One region of the Bacillus sp. FSL H8-0534 genome, then DNA from elsewhere that is predicted to be linked to it. Evidence: predicted binding sites of a transcription regulator. Region 1 holds the regulator's gene; each other region holds the start of a gene.
What was found. The regulator LexA, encoded in region 1, represses DNA repair genes until DNA is damaged. The targets are predictions, from matches to a motif close to CGAACATATGTTCG.
Positions count from the first base shown of each region.

Region 2: a site for LexA is predicted at 3,310-3,323, ahead of recA (recombinase RecA). Genes of this name have one in related genera too.
Region 3: a site for LexA is predicted at 4,599-4,612, ahead of MHH71_RS24615 (ImmA/IrrE family metallo-endopeptidase). Genes of this name have one in related genera too.
Region 4: a site for LexA is predicted at 2,712-2,725, ahead of uvrB (excinuclease ABC subunit B). Genes of this name have one in related genera too.

Region 1 covers NZ_JBBOUC010000001.1:5,021,428-5,027,169, reverse strand. Annotated here, with positions in the region: gene MHH71_RS25790 (bifunctional metallophosphatase/5'-nucleotidase) at 1-1,089, shown strand, start outside; gene MHH71_RS25785 (DUF896 domain-containing protein) at 1,132-1,371, opposite strand; gene MHH71_RS25780 (YneB family resolvase-like protein) at 1,417-2,073, opposite strand; gene lexA (transcriptional repressor LexA) at 2,216-2,836, shown strand; gene MHH71_RS25770 (DUF4097 family beta strand repeat-containing protein) at 2,866-3,666, opposite strand; gene MHH71_RS25765 (DUF1700 domain-containing protein) at 3,672-4,214, opposite strand; gene MHH71_RS25760 (PadR family transcriptional regulator) at 4,219-4,530, opposite strand; gene MHH71_RS25755 (pyruvate kinase) at 4,753-5,742, opposite strand, start outside.
Region 2 covers NZ_JBBOUC010000001.1:4,857,115-4,862,856, reverse strand. Annotated here, with positions in the region: gene MHH71_RS24915 (TIGR00282 family metallophosphoesterase) at 1-31, opposite strand, end outside; gene rny (ribonuclease Y) at 214-1,782, opposite strand; gene recA (recombinase RecA) at 2,214-3,239, opposite strand; gene MHH71_RS24900 (competence/damage-inducible protein A) at 3,382-4,620, opposite strand; gene pgsA (CDP-diacylglycerol--glycerol-3-phosphate 3-phosphatidyltransferase) at 4,641-5,219, opposite strand; gene MHH71_RS24890 (helix-turn-helix domain-containing protein) at 5,284-5,742, opposite strand, start outside.
Region 3 covers NZ_JBBOUC010000001.1:4,810,538-4,816,279, reverse strand. Annotated here, with positions in the region: gene dnaB (replicative DNA helicase) at 1-828, opposite strand, end outside; gene MHH71_RS24650 (DnaD domain-containing protein) at 828-1,748, opposite strand; gene MHH71_RS24645 (hypothetical protein) at 2,029-2,313, opposite strand; gene MHH71_RS24640 (hypothetical protein) at 2,495-2,716, opposite strand; gene MHH71_RS24635 (helix-turn-helix domain-containing protein) at 2,731-3,318, opposite strand; gene MHH71_RS24630 (hypothetical protein) at 3,408-3,656, opposite strand; gene MHH71_RS24625 (helix-turn-helix domain-containing protein) at 3,722-3,937, opposite strand; gene MHH71_RS24620 (helix-turn-helix domain-containing protein) at 4,100-4,471, shown strand; gene MHH71_RS24615 (ImmA/IrrE family metallo-endopeptidase) at 4,639-5,163, shown strand; gene MHH71_RS24610 (recombinase family protein) at 5,258-5,742, shown strand, end outside.
Region 4 covers NZ_JBBOUC010000001.1:3,500,639-3,506,380, reverse strand. Annotated here, with positions in the region: gene uvrA (excinuclease ABC subunit UvrA) at 1-657, opposite strand, end outside; gene uvrB (excinuclease ABC subunit B) at 663-2,639, opposite strand; gene MHH71_RS17825 (DUF4362 domain-containing protein) at 2,937-3,365, opposite strand; gene MHH71_RS17820 (amino acid permease) at 3,578-4,987, shown strand; gene MHH71_RS17815 (hypothetical protein) at 5,007-5,618, opposite strand; gene MHH71_RS17810 (MerR family transcriptional regulator) at 5,615-5,742, opposite strand, start outside.

The sequences.
Region 1 (5,742 bases):
CCTCATATTAAAGATTTACTATTTGAAGATGCACTAGAAACAACCAAAAAATGGGTTTCTCTCATTCATAACCAAGAGCAGCCTGACTTATTAGTCGTAGCATATCATGGTGGCTTTGAAAGGGATTTACAATCTGGAGAACCAACAGAAATTTCAACCGGTGAGAATCAAGGATATGCGATGTGCCAAGAAATAGATGGTATTGATATATTACTAACAGGTCACCAACATCGCTCTATTGCAAATACGAAAGTAAATGGTGTAACCGTTGTACAACTCGGATCTAATGGCCATTCATTAGGAAAAGTTCGAGTAGAGTTAGAACAAAATAAAGATCGAAGGATAATTAAAAAGTGTCAATCGGAACTGTTATCTGTCAAAGACGTTCAAACAGACGAAAAAGCACTTTCACTTGTATCTGACTACGAAAATCAAACGCAACAATGGCTAGATCAACCAATCGGCACCATTATCGGTGACATGCAAATTCACACTGCGATGCAAACACGTTTACAAGACAATCCTTTTATTGAATTTATAAACAAAGTACAAATGGAGGTAGCTGGAGTCCATATTTCTTGTACAAGCCTATTTCATAATGAATCTTCTGGCTTTCCAAATCAAATTACAATGAGAGATATTGTATCAAATTATATTTATCCAAACACATTAAAGGTCATACGTATTACAGGAAAAGATATTAAAGATGCTCTTGAATTATCCGCTGAATATTTCACATTAAATAACGAAGAAGATATTATTGTAAACCCCGCTTACAATACGCCAAAACCACAGCATTACAATTACGATATGTGGGAAGGAGTTTCATACATATTAAACATTTCAAAACCAGTTGGTGAACGAATAGTTTCCTTACAATATGACGGATCTCCCATTCACTTTGATCAAGAATATGACGTAGTTATGAATAATTATCGTGCAAGTGGTGGCGGAAATTATTTTATGTACCAAAATAAACCCATCATAAAAGACATACCAATTGATATGTCTGAACTTATCGCAAATTACATATTAGAGCGGGGGACAATTGAAGCGACTACCAATCGTAATTGGAAAGTTACCAAATAAACCATTCTATTAAAATCAAAAAAGATGGGCTGCGCCCACCTCTTAATTTAACTTTGTATTATCTTGTTTTTTCAATGCTTTTAATTTCGTCGGTGTAATATCTTTACCTTCTTCGTTAACGACTTTAATGCCTTTTAATTCGTTTAACATATTTTGACGAAATCCTTTTAAATATTGTTCACGGAGCGATTGGCGCTCACGTTGTTCTTCTTCAGTTAATCCTTCAGCTTTCGCTTTTTTCGCTAAGAAGTTAATGCGTTCAATGAGTTCGTGACTTAGCATCTCGAATCCCCTTTCTACTTAAAACTGATTATTATCATACAATAGTTAGTCTTGTTTATCAAGCAATTGCTTCGTGTATTCCACGTATCTGCGATGTACTGTTGCTTTAGATACATCGTGTCCAAAACCTCGAAGCGTTGCTGCAATTTCCTCAAATGTTAATTCATTGCGACGCAGACGTACAATTTCTTCAATCGGCACTTCTTTCTTTTCACGTCCTGTGCTTAAATGTCGGTTTTTTAAGTTTTTTTCTGGACGAAACCCTCTTTCTACCGCTCTCTGCATTCCACGTTTAATCTTCAAATTATGAATCTTTCTCTGATACTCTTCAACTATACCAATAATATCTAGTACCATAGAATCCGAATCAGAAAGCTGTAATTCACCATTATGCGTATGTGTATATACTTTTATTCCTTCTTTATGTAAACAGTGCATTAAAGCAATTTTTGCATTCCCTCTTCCAAGCCGCGTTTCATCTTGAATGAGAAGCACATCGACCTGTTCATCTCGAATCATATCTAACACTTCTAATATACCGTCTCGTTCAATCGTATAGCCGCTTGCCTTCTCCTCAATCACCTTTATAACATTCATTTGATACCGCTCAGCTAAATGCAATAATTCATCTTTTTGGCGTGATAATGAAGTTTCCTGCGCTTCTTTCGTTGTGCTTACACGGGCATAAATGATTGCATTCATTTTAAAACCTTCTTCCTCATTTCAATTTTTCCTTTAGTGTATCACAAATCGTCCTTTTGTTCGAACTTATGTTTGTAGAATGTTTTTTTGCATGTTATACTTATAAGTAAGAAAATTGAAAGAAAACGAGGTGTAAAAAAACATGGAAAAGTTAACAAAACGCCAGCAAGACATTCTCGACTTCATTAAACTAAAAGTACAAGAAAAAGGTTATCCACCTTCCGTACGCGAAATCGGTCAAGCGGTTGGCCTTGCTTCTAGTTCTACGGTGCACGGACATTTATCACGTCTAGAAGAAAAAGGTTATATTCGACGTGATCCAACAAAACCAAGAGCTATTGAAATTTTAGGAGAAGTAAGAATCGAAACAGACACACAATCAGTTGTTCAAGTCCCAATTGTCGGAAAAGTTACAGCTGGTTTACCAATTACAGCAGTTGAAAGTGTAGAAGAACACTTCCCACTTCCTGCAAGCGTTGTTGCTGGAGCAGACCAGGTGTTTATGCTACGAATCTCTGGAGATAGTATGATCGAAGCTGGTATTCTGGATGGAGACTTAGTTGTTGTTCGCCAACAACATTCTGCATACAATGGAGAAATCGTTGTTGCTTTAACAGAAGATAATGAAGCAACTGTAAAACGTTTTTACAAAGAAAAAGATCATTTCCGCTTACAACCCGAAAACTCTTCTTTAGAGCCAATCATTTTAGATAAAGTCTCTGTTATTGGAAAAGTAATCGGGGTATATCGCGATTTACATTAAAAAATAGACCAGTTAAACTGGTCTATTTTTTAATTCGCTTCAATTGTCACGTCTCCTGCAGATGTTTGTCCGCTAATTTTTACGCTCCCATTCCCTACTACTACATTTCTTTCTTCCTCCTTGAAAACCTTAACTTCACCAGCAAATGTTTTCCCACTTACAGTCGCATCTTGAGGCTTTTCAAGTAGACGAATATCAACATCTCCTGCAGTCGAGCTTGCTTCCACATCATATTTAGAGTCATGATCAATAACGTCCACATCTCCACTTGTTGTTTTCGCAACAACTTTTCCACTTACTTTTTTCATTTTAATTCCGCCCGCTTTTGAAGATCCTTCTACTTTCTTCGCTGTCACCCGCTCTATTTCTACATCTCCACCAAGCGTTGCAGCTTCTATGCGTTCACTCTTCACATCATTTACTGTTATCTCACCAGCAGAAGAACTTACTTTTATGTCTTGATAAGCACGTTCTGGAACAACAATTGTTACCCCCGACGATTTAAACCCAAATGATAAAAATGAAAAATCTAATGAAATTCCTTTTTTTATCTTACCTTGAACTTTTAATATATCTCCTTTTTCATCAATACTTATTTTTTGCTTCGTAGTATTTCCTGATTGTTTTATATAAAAAGAAGAATCATTCCCTTTTTGAACTGTAACATCCTCAGCATCCAAATCAATTTCTAGATTTTTAATTACTTCATTTTTTATAACTCTTTCAGTTTCTCCCTTTTCCGCCGCATCTACTGTTTTTGAATATGTTTGCGATATACCAATAACACCAATAATGATACAAGCGACAGCTATTAATACTATCTTTTTCATCTCAGCTATTCCCCTCTAATCATTTTGAGATTCCAATTGACATAGCGCACACAAAATTTTTTAAACCATTTTGTACAGTAGTAAGCACCTATACATAACAATAATCCAACACCAACAAACGTAATAGAAACGAATACCTCAAGCCACAAAAAAGTACCAGTTAGGATTTTAATTACTACAAATAGTGGTGCCACAACGCTAGCAACTCCACCAACCCAAAGTGCAAATATAAAACTTATAATTGCGACTAAAGGACCTAATACAAGAATAAAATTTAATAAACTAAGACCAATTGCCGCCATTACAGCTCTTGTTATATTTGAAGCAGATGGATCCTTTTTCATCTCATCAAAACGATATAACGCTAACATCTCTTTCGCAATTGCTTTTGGCGAACCGAGTCCTTTTATAATTTCTACCTCTGTCTTCCCTTCCTCTAATCCAAACTGAAAATGCTCCTCATAATCGTATAAAATATCCTGTCTTTCTTCTTCTGATAACTTTCTAAGATGTCCTGATAGATCTCGAAGAAACTGTTCTTTGTTCATCTCATTACACCTCTTCAATAATTTCTTGTACCCCTCTAGCAAAGTCACGCCAATCCGTTACAAGTAAATGGAGTTGTTCTTCACCTTGATTTGTTAATTGATAATATTTACGCGGTGGCCCTTCTGTTGATTCTTTTAAATATGTTTGAAAATAGCCCTCTTTTGTTAATCGACGTAATAACGGATATACAGACCCTTCCGATATTAAAAATTTATTGGAGATTTGCTGAACGAGCTCATAACCGTAGCAATCTTTTCGTTTGACAAGTGCCAGTACACAAAGTTCTAGCACACCTTTTTTAAACTGGACGTTCAAAGATAATCCTCCTTTCCAATCAGTACCACTCAATGCAAGGTACTTACGTTATCCATAATATACCATCAACTATTGTTTATTGCAAGGTACCGTTTGTTGTCTATTTAATAAAATACCGTTTTCCACCTCTCTTTTCTTTATACCAAACAAATTAAAGAATCACGATTCCCCTTACCTAAACATGGAGAAATCGTGATAAATAATATCATACAATTCTATACACTAAATGGATTTATGTAATAATTCCAGCACATCTTTCATAACAAAGGGGGCATCTTTTTTTACACGCTCAGCAAACTCAGAAACTAGACGCAATGTTTTAATACTTTCAATCGGATGATCACCTGATGCACTTTCAGCAGAAAGCATAACAGCATTCGTTCCATCCAATACAGCTTGAAATACATCAGTCACCTCAGCTCTTGTAGGAATAGAATAATCCACCATGGATTGAAGCATTTGCGTTGCCGTAATCACATACGTATTTGTGCGATTACACTCATGAATCATCATTTTTTGTAAAAGCGGAATAAATTGGTACGGTAATTCTACGCCTAAATCGCCCCTGGCAATCATAATACCCTCCACTTCTTTACATATCTCCTGAAAATTCTCGATGGCCTCCATCGTTTCCACCTTAGCAATTAGATTTGGTGAAGTTTCATTTTTTAGGCGGATAAAGTTCCGGATTTCCTGTATATGAGAAGGTTTTCTAACAAATGAGCATGCAATAAAGTCAACATTCTCACTTAAAAGAAACTGAATATCTTTTTTATCCTTCTCTGTAATAGCTGGTAAGCTAACGATTGTACCTGGTAAATTCACCCCCTTATGAGAAGCTATATCGCCACCTACCTTTACTTTTGTTTCTATTTTATCCTCGCTTATCTTTTCAACCGTTAACTCAACTTGTCCATCATTAATAAGAATTCTATTTCCAACTTTCACGTCATTAATAATCCCTGGATAATCAACACTTGCTTCTTCTTTGTTTCCAGAAATAGAATGAATGTATAAAGTAAAAGTATCTCCTGCTTGAAGAGTAACTCCATTTTCTTCAATAACTCCCAATCTTATCTTGGGTCCTTGTAAATCCCCTAAAATTTTGATGGAATCATCTAAAGATTTTACCAATTGAATTATTTCCTTATGGCTTCCATGGGAACCATGCGATAAATTAAGGCGGATAATATTCATACCATTTCTTATTAA
Region 2 (5,742 bases), 160 kb from region 1:
CTACTACATCTCCAACAAATAAAATTCTCATATGTCTTACCCTTTCTATGTACTACTTATTTTATTACTCACTAATAAGAAAAACAAACTGCTCATTAAAACTCTTCTTCCATTCTAGCCAACTAGAATGGAAATCGAATAAAGTGATTTGCAAACGATTTATTTTATATTTCCCAATCCCAACACAAAAAAATAAAGTGGTGTTTCACCACTTTATTTTGCGTATTCCACTGCACGTGTTTCACGAATAACTGTTACTTTAATATGTCCTGGATAATCCAGTTCATTTTCAATACGTTTTCGAATATCACGCGCTAAACGATGGGCTTCTAAATCATCGATTGTATCCGGTTTTACCAAGATGCGAACTTCACGTCCTGCTTGAATTGCAAAAGATTTTTCTACTCCTTCATAGGATTCTGAAATCTCTTCTAACTTTTCAAGACGACGAATATAGTTTTCAAGCGTTTCACTACGAGCTCCTGGTCTTGCAGCTGATAACGCATCCGCTGCTGCAACTAAAACTGCAATGATGGAAGTTGGTTCTGTATCACCATGGTGAGATGCGATACTATTAATAACAACCGGATGCTCTTTATATTTCGTTGCGAGTTCAACACCAATTTCAACGTGACTACCTTCTACTTCATGGTCAATTGCTTTTCCGATATCATGCAATAGACCTGCACGTCTTGCTAGTTTTTCATCCTCGCCAAGCTCCGCTGCCATAAGTCCTGTTAAGTACGCTACTTCCATAGAGTGTTTCAACACATTTTGTCCATAACTTGTACGGTATTTCAAACGACCTAAGATTTTAATTAAATCTGGATGTAATCCGTGGACACCTACTTCAAATGTTGTTTGTTCCCCAACTTCGCGAATATACTCATCCACTTCACGTCTCGATTTTTCGACCATTTCCTCAATACGTGCTGGGTGAATACGTCCATCCTGTACGAGCTTATCAAGAGCGATACGAGCTGTTTCACGACGAATTGGATCGAACCCTGATAGGATTACCGCTTCTGGCGTATCATCAATAATAAGGTCAATACCTGTTAACGTTTCTAACGTACGAATATTACGACCTTCACGCCCGATAATACGTCCCTTCATTTCGTCATTTGGAAGATTTACAACCGAAACGGTTGTTTCAGCAACATGATCAGCTGCACATCTTTGCATTGCAAGAGATAAAATCTCTTTTGCTTTCTTATCCGCCTCTTCTTTCGCACGAACTTCACTTTCTTTTACCATAACGGCAATTTCATGAGAAATTTCACTTTCCACTTTCCCTAAAATGATTGCTTTCGCTTGTTCGCGTGTCAGATTGGAAATGCGCTCTAATTCCGTTTGTTGCTTTTGAACTAACTCTCCCACTTTGCTTTCCAACTCTTCAATCTGTTGTTGTCTCGCTACAAGAGATTCCTCTTTCTTTTCTAACATCTGCTCACGTTTATCGAGCGTCTCGTCTTTACGATCAAGGTTCTCTTCTTTTTGCATTAAACGATTTTCTTGTTTTTGTAATTCGCTTCTACGATCACGAATTTCTAATTCAGCTTCTGTACGAAGTGTATGAATTTCATCCTTTGCTTCTAAAAGCGCTTCCTTCTTAAGTGCCTCTGCTTCACGATTTGCATCTTCTAAAATGCGTCTCGCTTCGTTTGCTGCACCATTAATCTTCGCTTCTGCAATAGACTTTCGAACAAAAAAGCCAACAACTGCACCGACTGTTGCAAGCAAAATGGAGATGAGTATCCAAATTAATGTACTACTACTCATGATTTCACCTCCCCTTGCCATGAATGAAAAAAGACTGTCGGCATGTACATTAATTTGCAACGTACAGCAAAGACCGTCGCCCCGCTTTTTAAGGGACTTTCTTCATTTCACAATTAAAATGTCATATTATTATTTCGAAAAGGTATAGAACCTACTCCGAATGTTACTTCTCTTCTAGAGAAGAGTGTATCGTATATAAGAAAAAATATACATTCTCATTGTATCTATCGCAATTTTCATTGTCAAGCGTTGTCTACTTTTACTTTCTTTACCTTTGTCATATAAATCTCCTTTTAACGAAAAAAGTTTATATTCACCAAAGATGACACCCCTTACCTAATCAGTTTTAACAAGAGAGAACGCTTGAATGAAAGGCCTTGCTACATATTATTGTGAAATAAAAAATAAAAGACACGAAATCGTGTCTTTTGTTAATCTAGAATAGCACCTTCTTCTAAGTTTCCAGAATCTTCACCAATACCATGATGTTCACGAATAAAGAATGCAATTTCATCTCTTAATTCTGGATTTTCTTTTAAGAATTGTTTTGCATTTTCGCGCCCTTGTCCTAAACGTTCTTCATTATAAGAATACCAAGCACCACTTTTTTGAACGATATCAAGTTCAGAAGCCATATCTAAAATTTCGCCTTCTCTTGAAATCCCTTCTCCGTACATAATATCAACTTCAGCAACACGGAAAGGAGGTGCTACTTTATTTTTCACTACTTTTATTTTTGTTTTGTTACCAACAATATCATTACCTTGCTTTAATTGCTCAGCGCGACGCACTTCAAGACGAACTGTTGAATAGAATTTCAACGCACGACCACCTGGAGTTGTTTCTGGGTTCCCGAACATAACCCCAACTTTTTCACGAATTTGGTTAATAAAGATTGCAATTGTTTTTGATTTGTTAATCGCACCGGAAAGCTTACGAAGTGCTTGTGACATTAGACGTGCTTGTAAACCGACGTGAGAGTCACCCATTTCTCCTTCGATTTCCGCTTTTGGTACAAGAGCCGCTACAGAGTCAATTACGATAATATCAATTGCACCGCTTCGTACTAAAGCTTCTGCAATTTCTAAACCTTGTTCTCCTGTATCAGGCTGTGATAATAGTAACTCATCAATATTAACACCCAATTTTTGTGCATATACAGGATCCATCGCATGTTCTGCATCAATAAATGCTGCTTGTCCACCTTGACGTTGCACTTCTGCAATCGCATGTAAGGAAACCGTTGTTTTACCTGAGCTTTCAGGTCCATAGATTTCGATAACACGTCCGCGCGGGTAACCACCAACACCTAAAGCTACATCAAGTGCTAATGAACCACTTGGAATTGTAGAAATTCTACGTTCTGCCTGTTCTCCTAATTTCATAATGGAGCCTTTACCAAATTGCTTCTCTATTTGTTTTAACGCCATATCTAATGCCGCTTGACGATCACTCATTCAAAATTCCTCCTTAACTGAATTGCTAATCTTATTATACCTATTTTCATATCAATTTGCCAACAAAAAACGAACGTTTATTCGTTTTTTTGTTTTCCATGGAAAAAGTTTCATTTTTCATCACAAAAAAACTAGAAGAAACTCACATCTCTTCTAGTTTTTTGTATAAATGATAAAATCCATATTTCACAGAGCGTTCCCGAATTTGCTGACGACTTCCACTTAATTTAAGAGGAAAAACAAACGTTGGTTCATTCTTTATCGCTAAACCTACAAAAACAGTACCAGGCTCTTTATTTTCCGAAGCACCCGGTCCTGCCACTCCAGTAAAGCTAATCCCAATATCTGCCTTCAATAGTGTCTTTACATTTTCAGCAAGATAACGAGCACATTGTTCGCTAACAGCACCGACTGTTTGTAAGGTTTCTTCAGGCACTTGTAAAACATGTTGTTTCACTTCGTTATGATAGCAAATCACGCCGCCTTTAAAAACAGAAGATACGCCGGCATTTTCTGTTACTTGATTTCCAAACAGACCGCCTGTTAAACTTTCTGCACACGCTAAAGTTAAAGCTTTTTTCTTCAATAAATCAATCGCTTTATTATGAAGAAAATCTTGATTATATCCGTAGAAAAACTCCCCTACTCGTTCTAAAATCAAATCTTCTATATGTTGAATTAACACTTCCGCATACTTTACATCATGGTGTTTAGCAGTCAAACGAAGCGTTACTTCTCCATCTGAAGCTAGCGGAGCAATTGTTGGATTCGTTTGACCATCAATTAAGTCTTGAACTTTCACTTCCAGTTGGGATTCTCCAATGCCGAAAAAACGAAGAACACGGGAATATATATGCTCTTCAGTTGTAAGGTTACGTAAAAACGGCTCTACGTAGCTTGTATACATCGGTTTCATTTCTTTTGGCGGGCCCGGTAATAAAATATAAATCTTCTGGTTCTTAGCTAGCCCCATACCCGGTGCCATACCATGATCATTTGCAAATACAGTCGATCCCTTCAAAACAAGTGCTTGTTTCTTATTATTTTCTGTGAATTCGCGTCCTGTACGTTTAAAATACTCGCCAATTGACGTTAAAGCCTCTTCATCATAAACAAGTTCTTCTTGTAAGGTTGAAGCAATTGTTTCTTTCGTTAAATCATCTTTTGTCGGTCCTAATCCACCAGTAAAAATAAGTATATCTGCACGCTTCTCAGCAATTTGAATTGCTTCTTGTAAACGATGATTATTATCACCTACAACTGTATGATAATACACATTAATTCCGATGGAAGCTAACTTTTCAGATAAAAACTTCGCATTTGTATTTGTAATTTGCCCGAGTAACAATTCTGTTCCAACCGCAATAATTTCGGCATTCATTCCGATTCCCCCATAAGCTGTTATTTTGAATTTACAAAAGCAGCTCTATTTTTCCAGAAATAGTCCCAGCCAGAAATAACCGTAAAGATAAGTGCAATCCATATGAAAATATCCGCAACCGGAATATAGATTAAATTTAACGGTACATCATGTAATAAATATGCTGAAATCGCGATAATTTGTGTCCATGTTTTAATTTTCCCTAACATATTCGCCGCAACAACCTCACCAGTTCCAGCCAATATAAGACGTAATCCTGTTACAGCAAACTCACGGCTAATGATTACAATAACGATCCAAGATGGAACATATTGCATTTCTACTAATGTAATAAGCGCTGCTGAAACAAGTAACTTATCAGCTAATGGATCAAGAAACTTACCTAGATTCGTCACGAGATTATACTTTCTTGCATAATGTCCATCAATCCAATCTGTAGCTGAAGCAACAATGAAAACTATCGCTCCTACTAAATGTTGAATTGGTAACTCTACATTTCCAACTGTATATGTTCCCCAGTTAAAAGGAGCTAACATAATTACTAAAAAAATTGGAATTAAGCAGATTCGAGATATTGTAATTTTATTTGGTAAATTCACAGCTATTCCTCCATCATGTCAAAAACATTTGTTCATTGGAAAAAAGTCATCGAAGCGATGACTGTTATTGTGCAGGTTGTCCTACCCCTAGATTTTTAATCACTAATCTTTGGTGATATTCCTTTTCTGGATCTAGTGGGAAAGCAACAACTTGGCCATTCAGTTTAATTTCAACATTCGGTGCACTTCCAATGTTGAGAAGTACTTCTTTTGCTGTTGTTAAATCATGTTTTTCTGTTTGACCTTCTTGAAGTGTACCATTAAAAACGACATTTCCACCTTCATTTTTAATGTCTACATAACTTGCACCCTTCGCTGTAATTTCTAACTCCAGTGCTTTATTATTATGAATTTCCAAAGTAGATACCTTACCACTTGTTCCAACAAGCTTCACTTCTTCTTGTCCAGCAGGTGGCTGTTGTGCTGGTGGTTCTTCTTTCTTTGGCTCTTCTTTTTTAGGTTCTTCTTTTTTAGGTTCTTCTGCTTTTACTTCTTCTTTCTTTTCATCAAGCGGAGAATTTTT
Region 3 (5,742 bases), 210 kb from region 1:
TATTTCCAGTGGAAGATTGTTAATCAATCCCATTGCTTGGCTGATGTTTTCCCAGTCTTTGATATTGCAAAGTTTCTTAGGGTTTTTCATTTTGGTTGCATCAACATTGCCGGCACTAGAAATCATTCTCTTGAGCAATTGTTCTTCTCCCATCTCTAGTGAAAAGATTCCAACTGCTGTATCTGAACTTGCTGCATGATAAGCAACGTTTAGTACAAATGCCGTTTTCCCCATTGCTGGACGTGCACCAACAATGATTAAGTCTCCTGTCTGTAATCCAGAGGTCATTCGATTAAAATCGTAATATCCAGTGTTTATACCTGTTAAATCGCCAACATCGATTTGCATCTTCTTATATAGCCCAACAAGCGTTTCTTTTAAATCAAACTCACCTGAATAACCCGTTTCCTCTATCGCATTTAGTTCATCGATTGTATTGCCGATTGCACTAATATCTTTGTCTTTCTGAAGACGCTTATATAAATCACCAGCAACCTCTTGAGCATGCCGCATTTTCCATGCTTCTATCACAAGACCCTCGTGATACGAAAAGTTTTTTGTTGTTGAAACGCCCTCAGCTAAATTAACTAAAAACTGAATGTCACCAATTTGATTTATAAAACTATCTAATTTTTCAACTACAGTCACAAGATCTATAGGGCTTTCAACGTCTTCAAGTTCTCTCATTGCCTTAAAAATGGCTTGATGTGTTGGAAGAGAAAATTGATTTGGTTTTAACTGACAATCTTTTATCAAATCCCCTTCCATGATGATGCTGCCTAAAACACTTTGCTCCGCTTCCAAATTACGAATGATGTCGTTACTCATTATTGCATCCATCCATTCTGTTGATTAAGTGCTGCAAGTTCTTCATCAGTGGCGATATTTTGATTCCACTCTTTTTGTTGCTGCAATACTTGTTTAGTAGATTCAGACATAGCAACAGATTGATATGCTGGCTGTTGTTTTACTTGTGTTGTTCGTTTAGCACGAAACTCTTTGTCGGCTACTTCAACATCAGTTACTGTTTTAAAGCCTTTAACATGCCAATCTCTTAAAATTGAATTTACATAAGACATGTTTCTTGTATTTTTTTCCAGAGAAATTCCCATTGCTTTAACAACTAGCTCTGCATTTAAATCATCTACCCACGCAAGAATTCCTTCTGCGATAAAAGGTGTCATGAATCCAAAGTTTTGTTCGTAAAAAGAAATTGGGTTAACTTCAACAACGTCCGTGCGCTCTTCTTGTTGTTTTTCTTTTTCTTTTTCTTTTTCTTTTTCTTTTTCCCCACTTATCGTTGACGTATCGTGGCACGTATCGTGAACAGCAAGAAACTCTTCGAAAATAGCACGAATTTTATCATTTTTAACTTTTGGAGTTACTAAGCTAATAAGACTAATATCTGTTACTCCATCAAGTTCTTTGCGAACACAATCTTCAATTGGTTTACCGCCTCTATTAAGGTTATATTTACCCCAATTGATAATTGCTAGTTCGCGTGTTTCTGGATTATACTTAACTAATTTATGATGGTTTTCAAAACGATCTAAGAGTGAATTAACACTTTCCATGGAGTAACCTAAATCAAAATCCATTTGCTTTTTGGTGATTTGGTACACACCAATTTGAGTAGTACATGGGTTTGTAAGAAGATACAGATTAAATAATTTATCTTCCGGAGTCATCTCCTCAATAACTTTTGCATCCTGCCAAAATGAAACTTGAACTGGTCTAAAAACTGCCATGTTATTCATCCTCCCGTTTACATATCGCAAACCCGTCCTCTATACGTAATAAGCGATAATTTTTATAACCTTTTTTAGATATTGCTGTACTAAATAAGCAAGGTGCTGTTCTGACGTTACCTGTTGGACAATCTTAGGATTTAACAACACTCTATGTAATGTTTTGTCTAAAAGCATACAATACACTCCATTGTTATAACGTTTATGATTTGGTATAATTAACTTAACTAAAATTTACCAACCACTATTTATCTATCACTCGGCAAAGTGATAGATTTTTTTATTTCCTACGACTTACCAGCGAAGCGTTAACACCTTTAGAACGAGATCCTTTAATAATCACACAATAACTTTTAGATACTTCATGTTCCTCCTTTTCTTCACGAAGCATCTTAAACTCTTTTACACATCGATTAAGCTCTTCTTCCCAATAATTCGCTTCCTCATGAGATTTAGCGTTGAACATGTTGTAAATGCATGTATTCATGCAATCATGAAGTTCATTTGTAAACGAAAAGTCTCCTAGAAGAACAAGATCATGCAGACAATAGTATTCAGTTGTCATGGTTTTCACCTCTTTTCTATGTAAATGGATGCTGTACGCATCGTTACAACCAGAAAGGGATATCTTTAAAGGGGGTTGGGTAACAATCCTTTCTGGTCATAGCGACAAGCACAGTGGCTTGTCCAAATAATAAATAAAATGGTATAATTACTTTGTAGAATTTATTGCGAGCTACTGTTGTCTAGGCGGTAGCTTTTTCTTTTGCCCATTTATGTTTTAAAGTAAATGATGCCTCAATAATTTTGATTCGAATTCCCACTAACTTTTTCTCTTGTTGTAATTCTCCTAACTTTTTATCATCACCAAATGTTTTAGCTATTTTTATTTCACCAGTTAACTTTGCATCATAACGAATTAGTTCCTTATATTCTCTTAAGCTTGGATTCTTGTAATCTACTGTCACTTACATTTCCTCCTTTACAAAACTTTTGTTAAAGTCATTAAGCTATCCACCGATTGAATAATAACGTTTTCTGACATAGCCTTTTGCAACCAGCTTTTTTGTATTTGTTCCATAATGCCAAAGTGTACTTGTTCAAGAGCTTGTACTACACATTGAGTAGCTTGGATTGTATCGAAGATTTCTTTTGCATGAACTGCGTATTCATGTTTCTCCTTTTCGCCCAACTTCCATGAACGTGTTGTAATTTGTAAATTCATGATTTCCTTCGTTGCCGCAATCCCCTCTTCGGCTTGCTTGATGTAATTCATAAGTTGTAAATTTACATCGCTCGTTAAACGAGGATCTGTTGGTGGTAATCCTACACCATAAATATGTTTAATTGCCTGTTTATTTAATGGTGCTCCTGTTGCATCACACCAATCCATTGCTAATTCAAAAGGCACTTTAGAAAAACCAGATTCAATATTTTTTAAACGTTCGTAAGTAATGCCGAGATACTCTGCTAGACCTTTCTTTGTTCGATAATGTGCATTTTCACAACATTCTCTAGCATTACGTAGCAATCCACCTATAGACGAATTGCAATATATACTTGTTCCCATATTTGTTCGCCTCCGTATTAAGTTGTCAAAGGATTACAATAAAGTTTATAGAATACATAACTTGTCTATTTTTATGTAAAAAAGAGGAATTAATCCTCGATACTTTCTTTTGCTTGCATTTCTTTGATGATGGCCCAACCAGCCTCGTAATATGCTCGAAGGATTTTATCAATTTCCTTTTGTGGTTTAGGTTCAGGAGCCACAATATAAACTTTCGTTTTTCCAAACTCATAAGAAGCTGAATATTCTTCTTGTTGGCTCATGGTGTCACCTCTTGAAGTGCTTTTTACATTTGTATGCTGCTGATCTGTTGGTACTGCCATTGGAAGTGCTGACATTTTTTCACCTTCTTTCGTTATTCGGACATAAATTTGCATTAGCATTCAAACCCCTTTATTTTTTATCACTCTAAAACTTTGCAAACTGAATAGCGCGTAGACAAAAAAATATCTTCTTTTTTCTTTCCATATAACTTTGCAATTTGATCAGCTCTCTCTGCGCTGACCTGCCGCTGTCCGTTTTCAATTTGTGACAAATAGCCACCAGAAATACCGAGATTCTTTGCAGCTTCTTCAATACTTATTCCAAATTTCATACGCATTTCTTTTGGTCCAATCACTTCTTTATCACCACCTAAAACTACGCATAATGTGTTGTTATCCAAAATATACTACGCATTATGCAAAGTATCAACGCGTTTCGCAAAGTTTTTGTCAATTCATTTCAAATTTTGCACTTTGCAAAGTATAATTAATCTTAGAAGATGAATAGGAGGATTCCTATGATTGGAGAGAATTTAAGAAAATTAAGAAAGACAAATAACCTAACTATGAAAGAGTTAGGGCAAAAATTAAATCTGGCTGAATCAACAATATCAGGTTATGAGAATGGAAACAGAAAACCTGATTATGACACGTTAAATAAGTTTGCTGATTTCTTTGAGGTTTCAACTGACTATCTTTTAGGTAGAGATATTACTAAAAATACAACTAGAGACACTTATACCTATAATCCTTTAACAGATCCCGATCTAGGACTTTGGTTTAAAGACATCAAAGATGCTTCTCCTGATAAACAAGAAGAACTTAAACAGTTTTGGGAGTTTATTAAAAGTAAGGAGAAAAATCGTAAACCTGGGGATAAACAAAATTAATTAAATAACCTAAATAAATACACGCTGTATTGCGTGTATTTATTTGAACAGGAATGGTTAATTGTTCCTATAATTCTTATATATTTTTAAAGCCCCCTTCACGGGCTTTTCTTTTTACAGCAAAATAAGAACATACGTTTGCATTTTTAACAATGGAGTGAAATGATATGCATAAAACACAGCCTTACTACACAACACAAATCGAAGATTATATTAAAAATTTGTATCATTCTTTATCCATCTTTATTCCAGAACAAATTGATATGATAACAATTGCCCAAAAACTAAATATTTGGTTACATTTTGCTCCATTTGGAAGTCGTGCTATTTGTAAAAATAATTTGCCCAGTATTATTATTGATAATCGAAACATGGCTTATCAACAATGGGAGGACTTTGGTCATGAGCTTTGCCATGTTCTATTCCATGTAGGAAATCAGCTATACATACCGAAATTATTTTTAGACTACCAAGAAGCAAAAGCAAACAATTTCAAGCTACATTTTTGTATTCCTACTTTTATGTTAAGGACACTAAACCTTCCCGAAACAAGAAAAGAATCGATATACCTCATTGCAAAAACTTTCAATGTTTCATTTCATACTGCTGAGCAACGCTTGTTGCATTATGAAAATCAGCTGCTAGCTAGTCATTTGCTAAATGTTTTTTCACAAACATGTCTAATTACATAATAAAAACTATAACTTCTACTTAACTACATTGAATTTTTATAATTTATCTTATTTACTTTTCGTATAATTAATACTAAATATAGGAGGTACTGCCATGAAAACCGCAATCTACTTACGTAAATCACGCGCTGATCTAGAAGCCGAAGCACGTGGTGAAGGTGAAACTTTAGCAAAGCACCGCACTACCCTGCTGAAAATAGCTAAAGAGCTAAATTTAGATGTTTTATCCGTTCGTGAGGAAATCGTTTCTGGGGAGAGCTTAGTGAAACGTCCTGAGATGTTGGCACTACTCGAAGAAATTGAAGATAACAAATATGACGTTGTTCTATGTATGGATATGGACCGTTTAGGACGTGGCGGTATGAAAGAGCAAGGAATCATCTTAGAGACATTTAAACGCTCCAATACGAAGATTATGACACCTAGAAAGACTTATGACCTTAACGATGAGTGGGACGAAGAATACAGTGAATTTGAGGCGTTTATGGCACGTAAAGAGTTAAAGATTATTACTCGCCGTATGCAACGTGGTCGTATTGCAAGTGTAGAGGCTGGCAATTACCTTGGTACGCATGCACC
Region 4 (5,742 bases), 1.5 Mb from region 1:
AAGGCGGCTTGCAACCCCTTCTTTCACAACGATACGGTCAATTACGACTTCAATGGAATGCTTCTTGTTTTTATCTAACGTAATTTCTTCAGACACATCAAGCATTTCTCCATCAACACGAACGCGAACATAACCTTGTTTCTTTATATCCTCTAATACTTTCACGTGTGCACCTTTACGACCTGATACAATCGGTGCTAACACTTGTAATTTCGTGCGCTCTGGATATTCCAAAACACGGTCTACCATTTGTTCTACCGTTTGTGATGTAATTTCAATCCCGTGGTTCGGACAGATTGGTGTCCCAATACGCGCAAATAATAGGCGTAAATAATCATAAATCTCTGTCACCGTTCCGACTGTTGAACGCGGGTTACGACTCGTCGTTTTTTGATCAATTGAAATTGCTGGCGATAACCCTTCAATTGTATCCACATCCGGTTTATCCATTTGCCCTAAAAATTGGCGCGCATACGCGGATAAAGACTCCACGTATCTGCGCTGCCCTTCGGCATAAATCGTATCAAATGCTAATGATGATTTCCCTGAACCAGACAGACCTGTCACAACAACGAGCTGATTTCTCGGAATGGTTACATCAATATTTTTCAAGTTATGTGCCCTCGCACCTTTTACAACGATAAAATCTTTGCTCACTATTTTCACCCTTCCGCTTTTAATTCTAGCAGTAAATCTCTCAGCTCAGCTGCACGCTCGAAGTCTAGTGCCTTTGCCGCTTCCTTCATTTCTGCTTCCATCTTCGCGATTGTTTTTTCTCGTTCTTTCTTCGTCATTTTCTTAGCCGGCCCAGCTTCATACACTTCTGTTTCTTCTGCAGCTGTTGTTGCACGAATCACGTCACGTACTTCTTTTTGAATTGTTTTCGGTGTAATGCCATGTTCCTCGTTGTAAGCTTCTTGCTTTTGACGACGGCGTTTCGTCTCTTCAATTGCAATTCCCATCGATCTCGTTATGCGATCTGCGTACATGATTACATGACCGTGTTCATTACGCGCGGCACGACCAATTGTCTGAATCAATGATCGCTCTGAACGTAGGAACCCTTCTTTGTCCGCATCTAAAATCGCTACGAGTGATACTTCTGGAATATCAAGCCCTTCTCGCAACAAGTTAATACCAATAAGCACATCAAATTTACCAAGGCGAAGATCTCGAATAATTTCAATCCGCTCTAGCGTTTTAATTTCAGAATGTAGGTAGTTTACTTTAATACCAACATCTTTTAAATAATCTGTTAAATCCTCTGACATTTTCTTTGTTAATGTCGTAATCAATACACGCTCATTTTTCGCAATGCGGTCATGGATTTCCCCTAATAAATCATCTATTTGCCCTTCAATTGGTCTTACATCAATTTGCGGATCTAAAAGCCCCGTTGGACGGATAATTTGCTCCACAACTTCCGGTGTAAGCTCTAGTTCATATGGACCCGGTGTTGCTGATACATACACAACTTGATTCGTTTTCTCTTCAAACTCTTCAAACATAAGCGGTCTATTATCCATCGCTGACGGCAAGCGAAATCCATGGTCAACAAGCACTTGTTTACGCGCTTGGTCCCCATTATACATCGCTCTTACTTGTGGCACTGTTACATGCGACTCATCCATAACAATTAGGAAATCTTTAGGGAAATAATCTATTAATGTATATGGTGTTGAACCAGCTGGACGGAGCGTCAAATGACGGGAGTAGTTTTCAATCCCCGAACAAAATCCCATCTCTCGCATCATTTCTAAATCGTAACGAGTTCGCTGCTCAATACGCTGGGCTTCTAACAATTTACCGTTATCATTTAATTCTTTTAAACGTTCTTCTAATTCTTTTTCAATATTTTCAATGGCAACTTTCATTTTTTCTTCACGTGTAACGAAGTGAGATGCCGGAAAGATTGCTACATGTTCACGTTCTGCTAATACTTCACCTGTTAAGGCATTCACTTCACGGATACGATCAATCTCATCGCCAAAAAACTCAATCCGAATACAATGTTCATCAAGCGATGCTGGGAAAATCTCAACTACATCTCCGCGCACTCGAAATGTTCCGCGTTTAAAATCAATATCATTACGACCGTACTGCACATCAACAAGTTCACGAAGCAATTGATTACGGTCCTTTTCCATACCAACGCGTAAAGAAACCACAAGTTCACGGTATTCTTCTGGCGAACCTAAGCCGTAAATACAAGAAACACTTGCTACAATAATGACATCATCTCGTTCAAATAAAGCTGATGTCGCTGAGTGACGTAATTTATCAATCTCATCATTGATTTGTGCATCTTTTTCAATAAACGTATCGGTTTGTGGTACATACGCTTCCGGTTGATAATAATCGTAATAACTCACAAAATACTCAACAGCATTGTTCGGAAAGAAATCTTTGAGTTCACTATACAGTTGTCCTGCTAATGTTTTATTATGAGCCATTACAAGCGTTGGCTTCTTCACTTCTTTAATAACATTCGAAATCGTAAATGTCTTTCCCGTTCCTGTCGCTCCAAGCAACACTTGATGTTTCTTACCATTATTAATCCCCGCTACCAGCTGCTGTATCGCTCTTGGCTGATCACCTTGCGGGGAATATTCTGAGACAATCTCAAATTGATGTTCCAAACAAAACCGACCTCCTCGTAAAAAATCTGTATTCTCATTTTACCACGAATGCCCATGAAAAAACCAAGAAAACGAACAGATATTCGGTAAAGTTTTCGACAATATAAAGTGAAACTTCCATCAGTAGGGGTTTTCTTCATCTCCACTGATGGTTAATAAATCTGTCTTTTACGGGCAGTTGTTCCTCGTTTCTCTCTGAATCTTGAGATGGGAGTCTTACTGCCCACAAATAGCGGGATAAACATAGCAAAAGGAAGGTTTCTTCTTTTTATAAGCCCCTTCCTTTTTTAATCCCATTTATTTTGCCGATATACGTAACAGGTCATATCCATTATGACCTGTTTCTTTCACACAATCATGTAGCGTATACCTTATATCTTCACGAGTATCTTTCATTATCTTTTTACAAGTATCGGAGTAAATTCCTTTATCTTTACCAGCAAATTTATCATAAGAATTATCTACCTTATAGCTGATTTCTCTCCCAACATATTCTAGCGTTTGAAAGATTGGATCTCCTTCATGTGTATAATTCACAATGCATATTTTATCCGCTCTACCTTTTTCAACATTCATGAAGAACTTCTCGAATTTATGTAAATTAGAAATTTTATGTCCTTTTGCAATCACATCATTATTCTCATCAATTTTACCGCCCGATTGTGAACATGCTACTAAGCTTCCAATACAAAATAGAAAACACAATAAGGCAATTCCTTTTCTCATATTAAATCCTCTCCAGCTTGTTTTGGCTTTATACTATCATTCAACACGAGATTAACTAGAAGAACAATATTAATAGGTAGAATTTTCTAAAAAATAAATATTTACAAAAATATTATTTTACTTTAGAATACGAACTACAAAGATTCGACACGATACGACAAAATGGGAATATTTTTCAGAATATTATAACAACTAAGGAGTGAGGGATCTATATGAATCTATTTCGGAAAAAATCCATTTCAGCATTATTAGCACAGGCAGAACAAAAAGGGGCATCTTTAAAGAAAGAACTCGGTGCATTTGATCTCACAATGCTCGGGGTCGGCGCCATTATTGGAACAGGCATTTTCGTTCTTACTGGTGTTGCCGCAGCAGAACACGCAGGACCAGCACTTATTCTATCGTTTATTTTATCCGGTTTAGCCTGTGTATTTGCAGCACTATGTTATTCTGAATTCGCATCAACTGTACCGGTATCTGGTAGTGCATACACTTATAGCTATGCAACATTTGGAGAATTAATCGCCTGGATTTTAGGGTGGGATTTAATTTTAGAATACGGCTTAGCTTCCTCAGCTGTTGCCTCTGGTTGGTCAGGATATTTCCAAGGATTATTAAGTGGATTCGGGATTACATTACCTACCGCTTTAACAAGCGCATATAATCCTGAAGCTGGAACATACGTAGACTTACCGGCAATCTGTATTATCTTTCTAATGACATTGTTGTTAACAAGAGGAGCAAAAAAATCAGCTCGCTTTAATGCGATTATGGTAGCTATCAAACTCTTTGTTGTCTTACTATTTATCGGTGTTGGCGCTTTCTATGTCAAACCTGAAAACTGGACACCATTTATGCCGTTCGGCTTCTCTGGCGTAACAACTGGAGCTGCAACTGTATTCTTTGCTTACATCGGATTTGACGCTGTATCAACAGCTGCTGAAGAAGTAAAAAACCCACAGCGTAACATGCCAATCGGCATTATTGCTTCTTTAACAATCTGTACAATTTTATATATCGTTGTTTCATTAATTTTAACTGGAATTGTGCCTTACGATCAGTTAGGTGTTAAAAACCCTGTTGCATTTGCACTACAATACATCCAACAAGATTGGATCGCAGGTTTCATTTCTTTAGGAGCAATTACTGGAATTACAACTGTATTACTCGTTATGTTATATGGACAAACACGTTTATTTTACGCAATTAGCCGCGATGGCTTACTACCAAAAGTACTTTCTCGCGTGAACAAGAAAACAAAAACACCTGTTATCAATAGTTGGATTACTGCAACTATGGTTGCTTTCTTTGCTGGTTTCATTCCTTTAAACAAACTAGCAGAATTAACAAATATCGGTACACTATTCGCATTCATCGTTGTATCCATTGGGGTAATCATCTTACGCAAAAAACAACCAGAACTACCACGTGCTTTTAAAGTACCATTAGTACCATGGATTCCTGCTTTAGCTGTTCTATTCTGTGGATATCTAGCATTGCAGCTCCCAGCAACAACATGGATTGGCTTTGCAGTATGGCTTGTAATTGGACTTGTTGTCTACTTCAGTTACGGTTACAAAAATAGTACGCTACAAAATGAACAAAAAGAAGACGTTGCATAATGAAAAAGCTGTTGTCCCATTAGGACAGCAGCTTTTTTTCTTTTTTTGGAAAAAACACATATGAAAATGTAATTACCGTATCAACTAAAAATACAATTCCCCAAACTTGACTCACACGGCTGGCTGCCTCATTTAACACAATTCCTTTTTCAAGCCAATTTCCCCACTGTTCAATCGGCACGAATCCATACATAAAGAAAAAGACAATATGAACAACGATAAACAAAACGAGATGTAAACTCCATTCTCCAATCTCCTGCTTTGTGTAAGCCCAGCCTGTTAGCTCTAGTGGTTCTTCTATATGTGTAAGTGGTTCATTCCGCCACCTTGCAACGAGTTTCTGTACACGTATATCTAATTTCTTTAAATCTTTTTTCCCATAAAAGAGTGCATATAGCAATATCACTAATGTAATGATTTGAAAGTTAGAAAACTTACCAGTTTCATAATAATCCATGACACCTAAAGCTAAAATAAAAACTTCATTGAGAAGTAACACAATGCCAGCAATGAAACTAGCTTTCCGTAATCGAAATCCGTAACGAAGTAAAAAGAAACCAATTGCTGATATCCAAAATACAATTTCTGCACCAATTAAGAAATACCAACGATACTCTGCAAGTATACTCATTTTCCGCGCTCCTTCTCATCATATATACGAAAAGCCTCATCCATATACACTAGAAGCTCCTCTTCAATTGGATACATATTCATCTTCTGCGAGTCTTCTTTTGACTTTCGTACTTCCCATAATT